3 regions of the Sediminibacillus sp. JSM 1682029 genome follow, and region 2 is predicted to be linked to each of the others. Evidence: riboswitches for the same ligand, from Rfam matches in the RefSeq annotation. Region 2 holds a riboswitch; each other region holds the start of a gene.

Evidence for each region. A riboswitch is a leader RNA that binds a small molecule or an ion and turns the genes downstream of it on or off. The one in region 2 is predicted to bind S-adenosylmethionine.
Region 1: it holds a riboswitch for S-adenosylmethionine, as region 2 does, so the genes downstream of both, ABVF09_RS07965 (PLP-dependent aspartate aminotransferase family protein) here and metX (homoserine O-acetyltransferase MetX) in region 2, are expected to answer to the same signal.
Region 3: it holds a riboswitch for S-adenosylmethionine, as region 2 does, so the genes downstream of both, ABVF09_RS17480 (iron-containing alcohol dehydrogenase family protein) here and metX (homoserine O-acetyltransferase MetX) in region 2, are expected to answer to the same signal.

The regions. Positions count from the first base shown of each region.
Region 1 covers NZ_JBEWYY010000003.1:357,702-360,978, reverse strand. The annotation lists gene ABVF09_RS07975 (hypothetical protein) at 1-244, shown strand, start outside; gene ABVF09_RS07970 (hypothetical protein) at 241-1,080, shown strand; SAM riboswitch class I at 1,234-1,344, shown strand; gene ABVF09_RS07965 (PLP-dependent aspartate aminotransferase family protein) at 1,485-3,251, shown strand.
Region 2 covers NZ_JBEWYY010000007.1:198,469-201,745, reverse strand. The annotation lists gene ABVF09_RS13525 (Spo0E family sporulation regulatory protein-aspartic acid phosphatase) at 111-269, opposite strand; gene ABVF09_RS13520 (manganese catalase) at 449-1,273, opposite strand; SAM riboswitch class I at 1,505-1,612, shown strand; gene metX (homoserine O-acetyltransferase MetX) at 1,766-2,851, shown strand; SAM riboswitch class I at 2,880-2,988, shown strand; gene ABVF09_RS13510 (PLP-dependent aspartate aminotransferase family protein) at 3,072-3,277, shown strand, end outside.
Region 3 covers NZ_JBEWYY010000013.1:58,108-61,384, reverse strand. The annotation lists gene ABVF09_RS17485 (carbon-nitrogen family hydrolase) at 1-209, opposite strand, end outside; gene ABVF09_RS17480 (iron-containing alcohol dehydrogenase family protein) at 229-1,323, opposite strand; SAM riboswitch class I at 1,416-1,517, opposite strand; gene ABVF09_RS17475 (pyridoxal phosphate-dependent aminotransferase) at 1,665-2,843, shown strand.

The DNA of each region.
Region 1 (3,277 bases), on a different contig from region 2:
AAAGTATTTGGCAAACCATCAAAAATGGCTGGGCATCGCCCTTTTACTGCTTGGGATTTTCTATATTGCCGATTCCATTTTGCTTCCAGTCATAGCTGAACAAGTGCGTGCAGCGTTTCAAATCGATCTTTGGTATTATTACCGCCAGTATTTTCAAGTATCGCTTGTCTGTTTGCTTTTGATAGCTGGGGGAATTCGTTTGATCATCGGGGCGAAACCGGATAAAGGAGGAAACAATCAATGAAGAAATGGCGGGTAGGATCTGTCTCCATGGGGGCAGCCCTCATTTTACTAGGTACGGTCATCATGCTCTCTCAATTTTTCGATTGGGATGCAACAACGGTTTTATTGGCCTGGTTTCCATTGATCCTGATTGTTTTAGGAGTGGAAATCATCCTTTACGTCTACATGTCCCGGCAAGAACAACCTGTGGTGAAATATGACATTTTATCCATCGTATTCATCACTTTCTTAGGGGGTGTTGCGCTCATCCTTTTTATCGGGGCCACTACTGGATTGCTGGATAAGATTAAAACCACTGTCCAAGCTGAGGAGGTGGAAGCAACCTTGCCGCCAATCGAAAAAAATATCGGTGACAAGGTGAAAAAAATTGTCTTGGAGTCCGCGGAGGGAACAAGGCTGGAGACAAACAACACAGGCGCTATTCATATATTCGGCACCTTCCACTCTAGTACGGCAAGTAAAAAAGACATCAAGCCAGAGGAAGTCGCCTCTTTTCACCAGGTCGGTGACACCTTGTATGTGGAAATGCTTGAAGCACCCACGAGCCAATTCGGATATGATGACAGCCGGTTTACTGCAACGGTGTCGATTCCGGGAAACATGGAAACCGAGGTCCGCTCCTGGCTGGATGAAGCGCGCCTGAACCTGGCAGCTATCAAAAGTAATTGGTCGTTAACCGAGGTGGATGAGGTGTATCTGACCAATCCGGATAAGGCCGATGTCCAACTACATACTGAAAACATTTGGCAAGAAGAATCCAGTGACCAAACAGATACATTCGGAAAAGGCACCCACCAACTCGAAATCGAAGAAGTCAATCAACTGTATACCAAGTAAATTCTTTATCCTGGTAGAGCAATGGGGGACAGTCCCTCCGGCGGGGACTGTCCCCTTCTTTTTTCAAATTTTTTCTTTAAGGGTTGACTGGATTGACAGAGTGATTTATAATTCTTTCAAAGATTGAAATTTCAAACATATTGAATAACAAGACTCTTATCCAGAGCGGCGGAGGGACTAGGCCCGATGATGCCCGGCAACCTTCAAGCGACAATGCTTGAAAAGGTGCCAATTCCTACAGGTCCATGATCTGAAAGATAAGAGGAGGACTCCGACTACACGCCCTCTTCTTAGGAAGAGGGCTTTTCTATTCCCCCTCTTCCAACACAACAATCTTGTTACCTGCTTTTCACGGCCTTAGGTACTATTTTTCCCTAGAATTATCCCGCTTAGGAGGAATTAACATGACAAACCCATTCCATTTGCTAGGCACCGAAACACAACTTCTTCACGGAGGACAGACACCAGATCCGGCGACAGGTTCCAGGGCAGTCCCGATTTATCAAACGACATCCTATGTATTCCGTGATACCGAGCACGCCCAGAATCTTTTTGCCCTGGCTGAACCTGGCAATATTTATTCGCGCATCATGAATCCGACTGTGGATGCTTTTGAACAACGGATCGCTCTGTTGGAAGACGGCGTAGCGGCAGTTGCCACCTCTTCCGGCATGGCTGCCATTACTCTGTCGATTCTGAACTTGGCAGGGAGCGGCGATGAAATCGTAGCCGACAGCAATCTTTACGGCGGCACTTATAACCTGTTTGTCAAAACACTGCCTCGCTACGGAATCAATGTCACCTTTGTGGATGCTTCGGATCCGGAAAACGTCCGTGCAGCTATCACCGACAAAACCAAAGCGGTCTTTGGCGAAATCATCACCAATCCAAGCCTGAATGTGTTTGACGTGGAAACAATCGCTGCGATTGCACATGAACACGATATCCCGTTGATTATCGATAATACATTTGCCACTCCGTATGTAACCAAACCGATTACCTGGGGAGCGGACATCGTTGTCCACTCTGCTACCAAGTGGATCGGCGGGCACGGTACGACAATCGGAGGGGTAGTCGTCGATGGCGGACGTTTTGATTGGAACAATGAAAAATTCCCTGAATTCATCCAGCCTGATGAAAGCTATCACGGCATCAGGTATGCCATCGACACTGCACCGGCAGCCTTTGCTACGAAGCTACGCGTACAGCTGTTGCGCGACATCGGCGCCTGCCTGAGCCCGCAGAACGCATTTTTGCTGTTGCAGGGTCTGGAAACATTGCATCTGCGTGTAGAAAAGCATAACCAAAACGCCCAGCAGGTCGCCGGTTACCTAAGCGACCATCCAGCAGTGGAATGGGTTGCATATCCAGGATTGGAAAACCATCCTTCCCACCAACTTGCAGAAAAATACTTGAACGGAAAGGCAGGTTCCATTATTACTTTCGGTATCAAAGGCGGACGCGATGCAGGACGGCAGTTGATCGACAACATCACCCTTTGGTCGCATGTAGCCAATGTCGGGGATGCCAAATCACTGATCATCCATCCCGCTTCCACCACCCACCAGCAGCTTGATGCAGATGGATTGAAGGAAAGTGGTGTTACGGAAGAATTGATTCGTCTTTCGATCGGTATTGAAACCGCAGAGGACTTGATTCAGGATCTCGATCAGGCAATCGCACAAGCTACCGGTACAAAGCCCACCATTACTGCCACAAATGAAAAGGCAGTACAATGGGCGCTTCACTCACCATTCGACCGGACAAACGGGCTCCGGCAAAAAACGATAGCCGTTCTTGGATTAGAGCCGGATGAAAATTTGCCGGTGTATCGAACAGCTGCGAAGTTGCAAAATCTCGGATTTAAAGTCATTCCGGTCCACAATGGAAATGAGCCAATTCTAGGTGAGACGCCAGTGGCGAATGTGGCAGCAATAGAGGAAGAAATCGATGTCGTTTATACACAGGACACACTCGCTGCAGAGGCTTTACTGGCAAATGACGGCCAGGTTGAAACAAAAATACTGTGGCTCGATTCCCAGAGTACTAGCCTGGATGTCACCGATCAGGCGCGCGTGCAAGGGATTACCGTTGTCGAAAGTCTCTGCCCATACCAAGAAGCGGTGAGACTGAGAAGCGGAGATACAAGAAAGCAGCCGGTCCACGCCTAAGCAGGCAAGAATCGGTATGAAAATAG
Region 2 (3,277 bases):
TCGGTTCTCATATTCAGTTCCGACTGACAACGACTATTATACGATAATAAATTTTCGAATGCAAGAGGAAAAATACAACCAATTGAACTGGCAGTCAAAAGGCAACTGGATTATTGCTGTCGTTTTTGTTGTTCCAGCTGGTTGATGGCCTTGTCCAATGTTTGGGATATTTGGAGTACTTCTTGTCCACTCGGATTTTTATTGTATGCTTCATACATTTTAACCCGCAATGCTTCGATTTTTTCTTCTAATTCTTGCAAGTAAACCATGACTGCCCTCCAGGAAAAGTGTATCACGGTATGTACTTCCCTGGATCAGCGGAAAAAAACAATGAAAAAAGTGATCTTTCAGCTTGTAATCAAACCCCAGGGGATAAAGCATAGCTACAAACAAATCTAAAAAAATAGACCTGTGCACCGAGACGCGTGCACAGGTCTGTTTCACTTGTTTATTTATCAAGGGGAGGTGTTGCATGTACATAAGGAGGAGCTGGTTTCAGTTCTGGTTTTCCTCCAAAGCCTACCGGTTCGCTTTCATATTGGAAGTCATGGCCATCGGGCGCATTGCCAGAAGCCCAAATACCGCGTGCACTATCCTCGCCTTCAGAAAAGTTGTACAGTTTATGAGAGAAATCCAATGCTTCCCATTCAGCCGGCACTGTGGTAGGAGTGATTTTGCCGCCTTCTTTTTCTTCTAATTCCTGCAGGGCTGCCATCCATTGGTTTTGATGCATGGTATCTCTGGCCAGCAGGAAGGAAAGCATGTCTTTGACACCGCGATCTTCCGTCAATTCATATAGACGGGCAACCTGCAATCTTCCTTGCGACTCTGCGTTCAGGTTTGCGCGCATGTCTGCCATCAAGTTGCCGCTGGCGATGATATATCCTGCACTCCATGGCACGCCTGCACTGTTTTCCGGAGTGGCTCCGAGTCCGGAAACAATTGCGTGATGCGGATTCATGCCACCCATGATTGCGCCGATCACAGGGTCTTCGGCCGCTTTTTCCTGTTCATTGATTGGCGCTCCATCCAGTAAACGTGCAACCATAGTGGCGATCATTTCTACGTGGCCGAGTTCTTCTGCGCCAGTATCCATGATCAAGTCTTTATACTTTTCATTTCCGCGCGTATTGAAACCTTGGAATAAATACTGCATCGCTACAGACATCTCACCGAATTGTCCACCTAAAATTTCTTGCAGCTGCTTGGCGAAGAGTGGGTCGGACTTTTCTGGTTTTGCATGATACTGAAGTTCTTTTCTGTGAAAAAACAAGTGAAAAACCACCTTTTTAAGTAATTTGTCTGTTTTCGTCTGACTTCGATATCGCTGACGGGCCCGTCCTTTCGCGACAGTTAACCTCTTCCCGCAAGTCACAACGGATAAACGGATTATTCTTATTTTTTCTTGATAATGATTTTAAAAAATGAAATAGGCAGAAAACCTGTTGACAGGTCTTCTTCTACATGCTACAATTCTGGTTAAATCAAAACGGAATATTGCGAATACTTATCCAGAGAGGTGGAGGGACTGGCCCGATGAAACCCGGCAACCTTTAAGCCACGGCTTAAAAAGGTGCTAATTCCTGCTGAGCGAAAGCTTGGAAGATAAGGAGTGAATTGATAACCAATGCCTCTCTATCTTCTGGAGAGGCATTTTTTATGTCTTCCTGGACAGTGAACAGGGGGAAAGACAACTGGAAAAGTGATAGATGGATTGAGAAATAATCGAATTAATTGAAAACAAGAAAGGTGGTGGATCCGTCGTATGGAAGTGAAAACAGCTGTCGAGAGGAAGACCGGTACAGTCAACATAGGAGAGCTCGAGTTGGAATCCGGTACCGTGATCCAGGAGGTTGAGCTTGCCTACGAACGGGTTGGGTTGGCCGAAGCACCGGCAATCCTTGTCTGTCATGCATTGACAGGAAGCCAGCATGCAGCGGGCGATCAGGATATGCCTGGCTATTGGGCAGAAATGATCACCCCTGGAGGTTTTATCGATAGCGATCGATTCCAAATTATATCGTTCAACGTATTAGGCGGCTGTAATGGTTCGACCGGACCGCTTAGTATAGATCCCAAGACGGGAGAACCCTACCAGGCCAAATTTCCGTTTATAACGGTCCGTGATATGGTCCGTGCCCAGCATCTGGCACTGGAAAAACTGGGTATCAACCATTTAGCTGCTGTTATTGGCGGTTCGCTCGGCGGAATGCAGGTGTTGGAGTGGGGAGTGATGTATCCCGGTAAAATGGATCGTTTGATTCCCTTGGCTGTCACGCCTTACTTGACCGACTATGCGATTGCATTCAACAATATCGCAAGACTTGCCATCCTGCATGACCCGAATTGGAACAACGGCAATTATACGGAAGAGACCATACCGGAAAGCGGATTGAGTCTGGCACGTATGGTGGGCATGATCACATACCGGTCGGGAGATTTGTTCAATGAACGTTTTTCCAGGAAACAGCGCGCACCTGCCGGCAACTTCCACGATGAAATTGCCTATGAAATCGAATCCTACCTTGATTACCAGGGGAAAAAGCTGACCAAGCGTTTCGATGCCAACAGTTATCTGTATTTGTTGAAGGCGATGGATACCCATGATATCGGACGCGGACGTGGTGGGTGGCAGAAAGCTGCTTCCCGGATCGAAGCACCGGTAACAGCGCTGGGCTACAGCGGAGATTTGCTATTCCCTCCTGGTTCGCTGGAACAGTTTATCGGCCAGTTGAAGCACATCGGAATAGAAGCGGATTACACATTGATCGATACCAGTTTCGGGCATGACGGTTTTCTGGTCGAATTTGAAAAGTGGGGAAGCATCATCAAATCAGAATTGGAAGCTTGATAAGCTAATGAAGACAATTTAATAAGCACTCTTATCCAGAGAGGCTGAGGGACTGGCCCGATGAAGCCCGGCAACCTTCAAGTCGAATTGACTTGAAAGGTGCTAATTCCTGCAGGAGAGATCCTGACAGATAAGAGGAGAGATTGTATGAACAGTCCTCTTCTTAGGAAGAGGACTTTTTATTTTGATTGAAAAAAAGAGTTACGGGAGGAAAAGAAACATGGCAAATACTTACGATTTAGAAACGTTATCACTTCATGGCGGCCAATCACCGGATCCGACAACAGGGTCGCGTGCTGTCCCGATTTATCAAACTACTTCTTATGTGTTTCACGATACAGAACACGCAGAGCGCTTGTTCGCTCTGGATGAACCTGGAAATATTTATTCTCGATTGGGCAACCCGACAGTCGACGTTTTTGAAAA
Region 3 (3,277 bases), on a different contig from region 2:
AGAAATGCAATCGTCACATTGGCGCCTTCATCCGCTATTTCATCGAGCCGTGTCAGGTCATACCCGGTTGTCCAAAGCTCGGGGAGCAGGATGGTATCCGGCGCGCTTTTTTCCACCGCTTCCCTAATCAGTTTTTCCGCATGCCGGAAATTGGTTTGCGGATCACCGAAAGCGATATCCATTTGGATTAGTGCATAGGTCTGCTTCATGATTGGGTCCCCTTTCTTATTATGAATACGGAGTCGCATTCACCAGCCACTCTTCCAGCTGTTGAATGCCGGCTGTCACCTGTTGCGCGTCCGTTATATGCATGAAATGAATCGACTCTCCCGGGGCTGTAGCAGCAGCGGCAATCGTTTCTACTGCATTCTTCCGTTCCGGATCGATCCCTAAATCGGACAAGCTGACTGGCAATCCCAGCTCCCGATAATGCGGAAGGAGTCTTTTGATTTCCTCCGGTCGTCCTTCTAACGCTAATTGAACCAGGATACCATAGGCAACTTTGTCACCGTGAAGAATCGAGTGGGTTTCCGGCAAATGGGTCAATCCATTGTGGATGGAATGAGCCCCGGAGATGCGGCCGTATTGGTCACCGAAGCCTCCCACCATTCCTCCAGCCATAATGATTGTTTCAACAGTCCGTTTAAATGAATCAGTGATTGTACCTGCCTCGAGTGCCTTCAGTGCTTCTCTACCTTCTCTAAGCAAAGTATCCCGACAAAGACGGGCAGCCTGCAACGCGATTTCCAATGGAACCTCCTTTGTCGGAAGATCACGTGTCAGTACATCTGCCTCATACCATTTGGCGATAGTATCCCCTATGCCCGCCCGCAAAAAGGATGACGGCGACTCGATCAGTATGTTCGGCTCGACAAGCACCAGCCAGGTGCTTCGGGGAAAAACGGTGTACTCCTCGAAGTTCCCCTCCAAGTCATAAAATACACTAAGCGGTGTCCAGGCTGCGCAGTTCGATGCCAAGGTCGGAATCAAGATCACCGGCAGTCCTGTTCGGCTTCCGGCCGCTTTTGCCAAATCCAAAATCTTACCCCCGCCTATTCCGATAATGAACTCGGAACTCTCTTCAAGCGCTGTCTTGCCAATTCGATCCGCTTCTTCATGTGTACAATCATTTTGATAGGATATGTAAGTCATCGGTACTCCGGGATCGACAAAGTGACGCTTCGCTGCTTCCCACGATTTTTCGCCATGCAGCAGCAGCCCGAGAGAAAATCGCTGTTCCGCGATTTTTTCAGGAAGTAATTCCAGTACCCCTTGATAGCAATGATAGATGGCAGGAGCGCCTTGAACTTGGATTGAACTCAATGTAAGCACCTCGTTTTCTAGTAAAATAACATCCATGCATTTCCGTAAAAAAACCCCTTCCACCAAAGGAAGAGGTTGCGTGTCGGCTCTTCCTCTTATCTTGCAGAATTGCTGCAGGATTTAGCACCGTGTGAGTCTGTTCACCGGTTGCCGGGCTTCGCAGGGCCATTCCCTCCACCTTCTCTTGATAAGAGTTTAAGATTCACTATAATTGCTTGCATTATCCCACCATGAATATTTTCTGTCAAGAAACTAACTGGATGGACGGCTTTACAAATTCCAAGTTAGTAGCTATGATTAGATACTATAATTTTATCGATCTATCGGGAGCGTGACACACTGTGAAAAATTTTGAGCAATCAGACTTACTGAACAGACTGCCCGACCAGTTCTTTGCCAATCTGGTGACAAAGGTGAAAGGCTTGGTTGACAAAGGGCACGATGTAATCAATTTGGGACAGGGGAACCCGGATTTGCCGACACCTGATGCCATTGTAAAGGAATTGCAGGCAGCAACGGAAAATCCGGCTTATCATAAATATTCGCCATTTCGTGGCTTTTCGTTTTTAAAGCAGGCAGCGGCAGAATTTTATAAACGAGAATACCAAGTGAACCTTGATCCAGAATCGGAGGTCGCTGTCTTATTCGGTGCAAAAACAGGACTGGTGGAATTAAGTCAATGCTTGCTTAATCCAGGGGATCTCGCATTGCTCCCTGATCCAGGCTACCCGGATTACATGTCCGGAATCGCTCTGGCGAATGCGGAAACACATTTAATGCCATTGGTGAAAAGCAATGCATTTCTTCCAGATTATCAATCGATAGATACGGAAATTTGGGAGAGAGCCAAACTGCTGTTTTTGAATTATCCTAATAACCCGACTTCTGCTGTCGCCGACAAGTCGTTCTTTGATGAAACGATTGCAATGGCAAATAGACATAACGTGTGTGTCGTCCACGATTTTGCTTACGGGGCACTTGGCTTTGATGGCGAGAAACCGCAAAGCTTTCTTCAATCCGAGGGTTCCAAGGAAGTTGGTGTGGAGATTTATACGCTTTCCAAAACTTATAATATGGCAGGTTGGAGAGTGGCTTTTGCAGTCGGAAACCCTTCGGTAATCGAAAGTATCAACCTGTTGCAGGATCACATGTATGTCAGTTTGTTCGGTGGAATCCAGCATGCTGCTGCCAAAGCGTTGACTGGCGATCAGACTGCAGTTGCCGAACTGGTGCAAACCTATCAAAATAGAAGAGATCGATTTATGGGACGATTAAATCAAATCGGCTGGAAGGTAGAAAAGCCGAAAGGGACCTTCTTTGCATGGCTGCCGGTTCCGGTTGGCTTTACTTCTGAATCATTTGCCGATTTATTATTGGAAAAAGCCCATGTTGCTGTGGCACCGGGAAACGGGTTCGGAAAAAGCGGCGAAGGCTATATACGTGTCGGTCTACTGGACAGGGAAGAACGTTTAGAGGAAGCCGCCGACCGGATAGCTGCTTTGAATCTGTTTGATAAGTAGAGAAATAAAAAGGAGGCCGGGACAATCACTCCGGCAAGGTACTTCACTTTCCGCGGGCACGGCTTCAGCTAACTTGGCAAAGAATACTGCTTTGCCAAGTGGATCTTCAGCTCGCGCTCATCCCGCAGGAGTCTATGTACCTTGCCTCCGTTGAATGAAGTTGGTTTCTCCTCTGACGAGAATTCCGTCTTTCTTTTACGCTGTTGATTCGCAACCTACAATTCTCAAGAATATCGAACCTGCCCCCTCTAATTTTTCGTCTTCATCACTGTTTGGAAACCTATCAGTCAATAGAAGAATACGTTTCTCTATTCTATTCCTCTTGTCTTGATCACAAGGAAATCAGACAGCGAAAATGTAGCGAAAGTAAGATACGGAGACTCCAACGGGAACAGCACGAGCTGAAAATCCCGCAAGAAAGCGGTTGGTGCTTT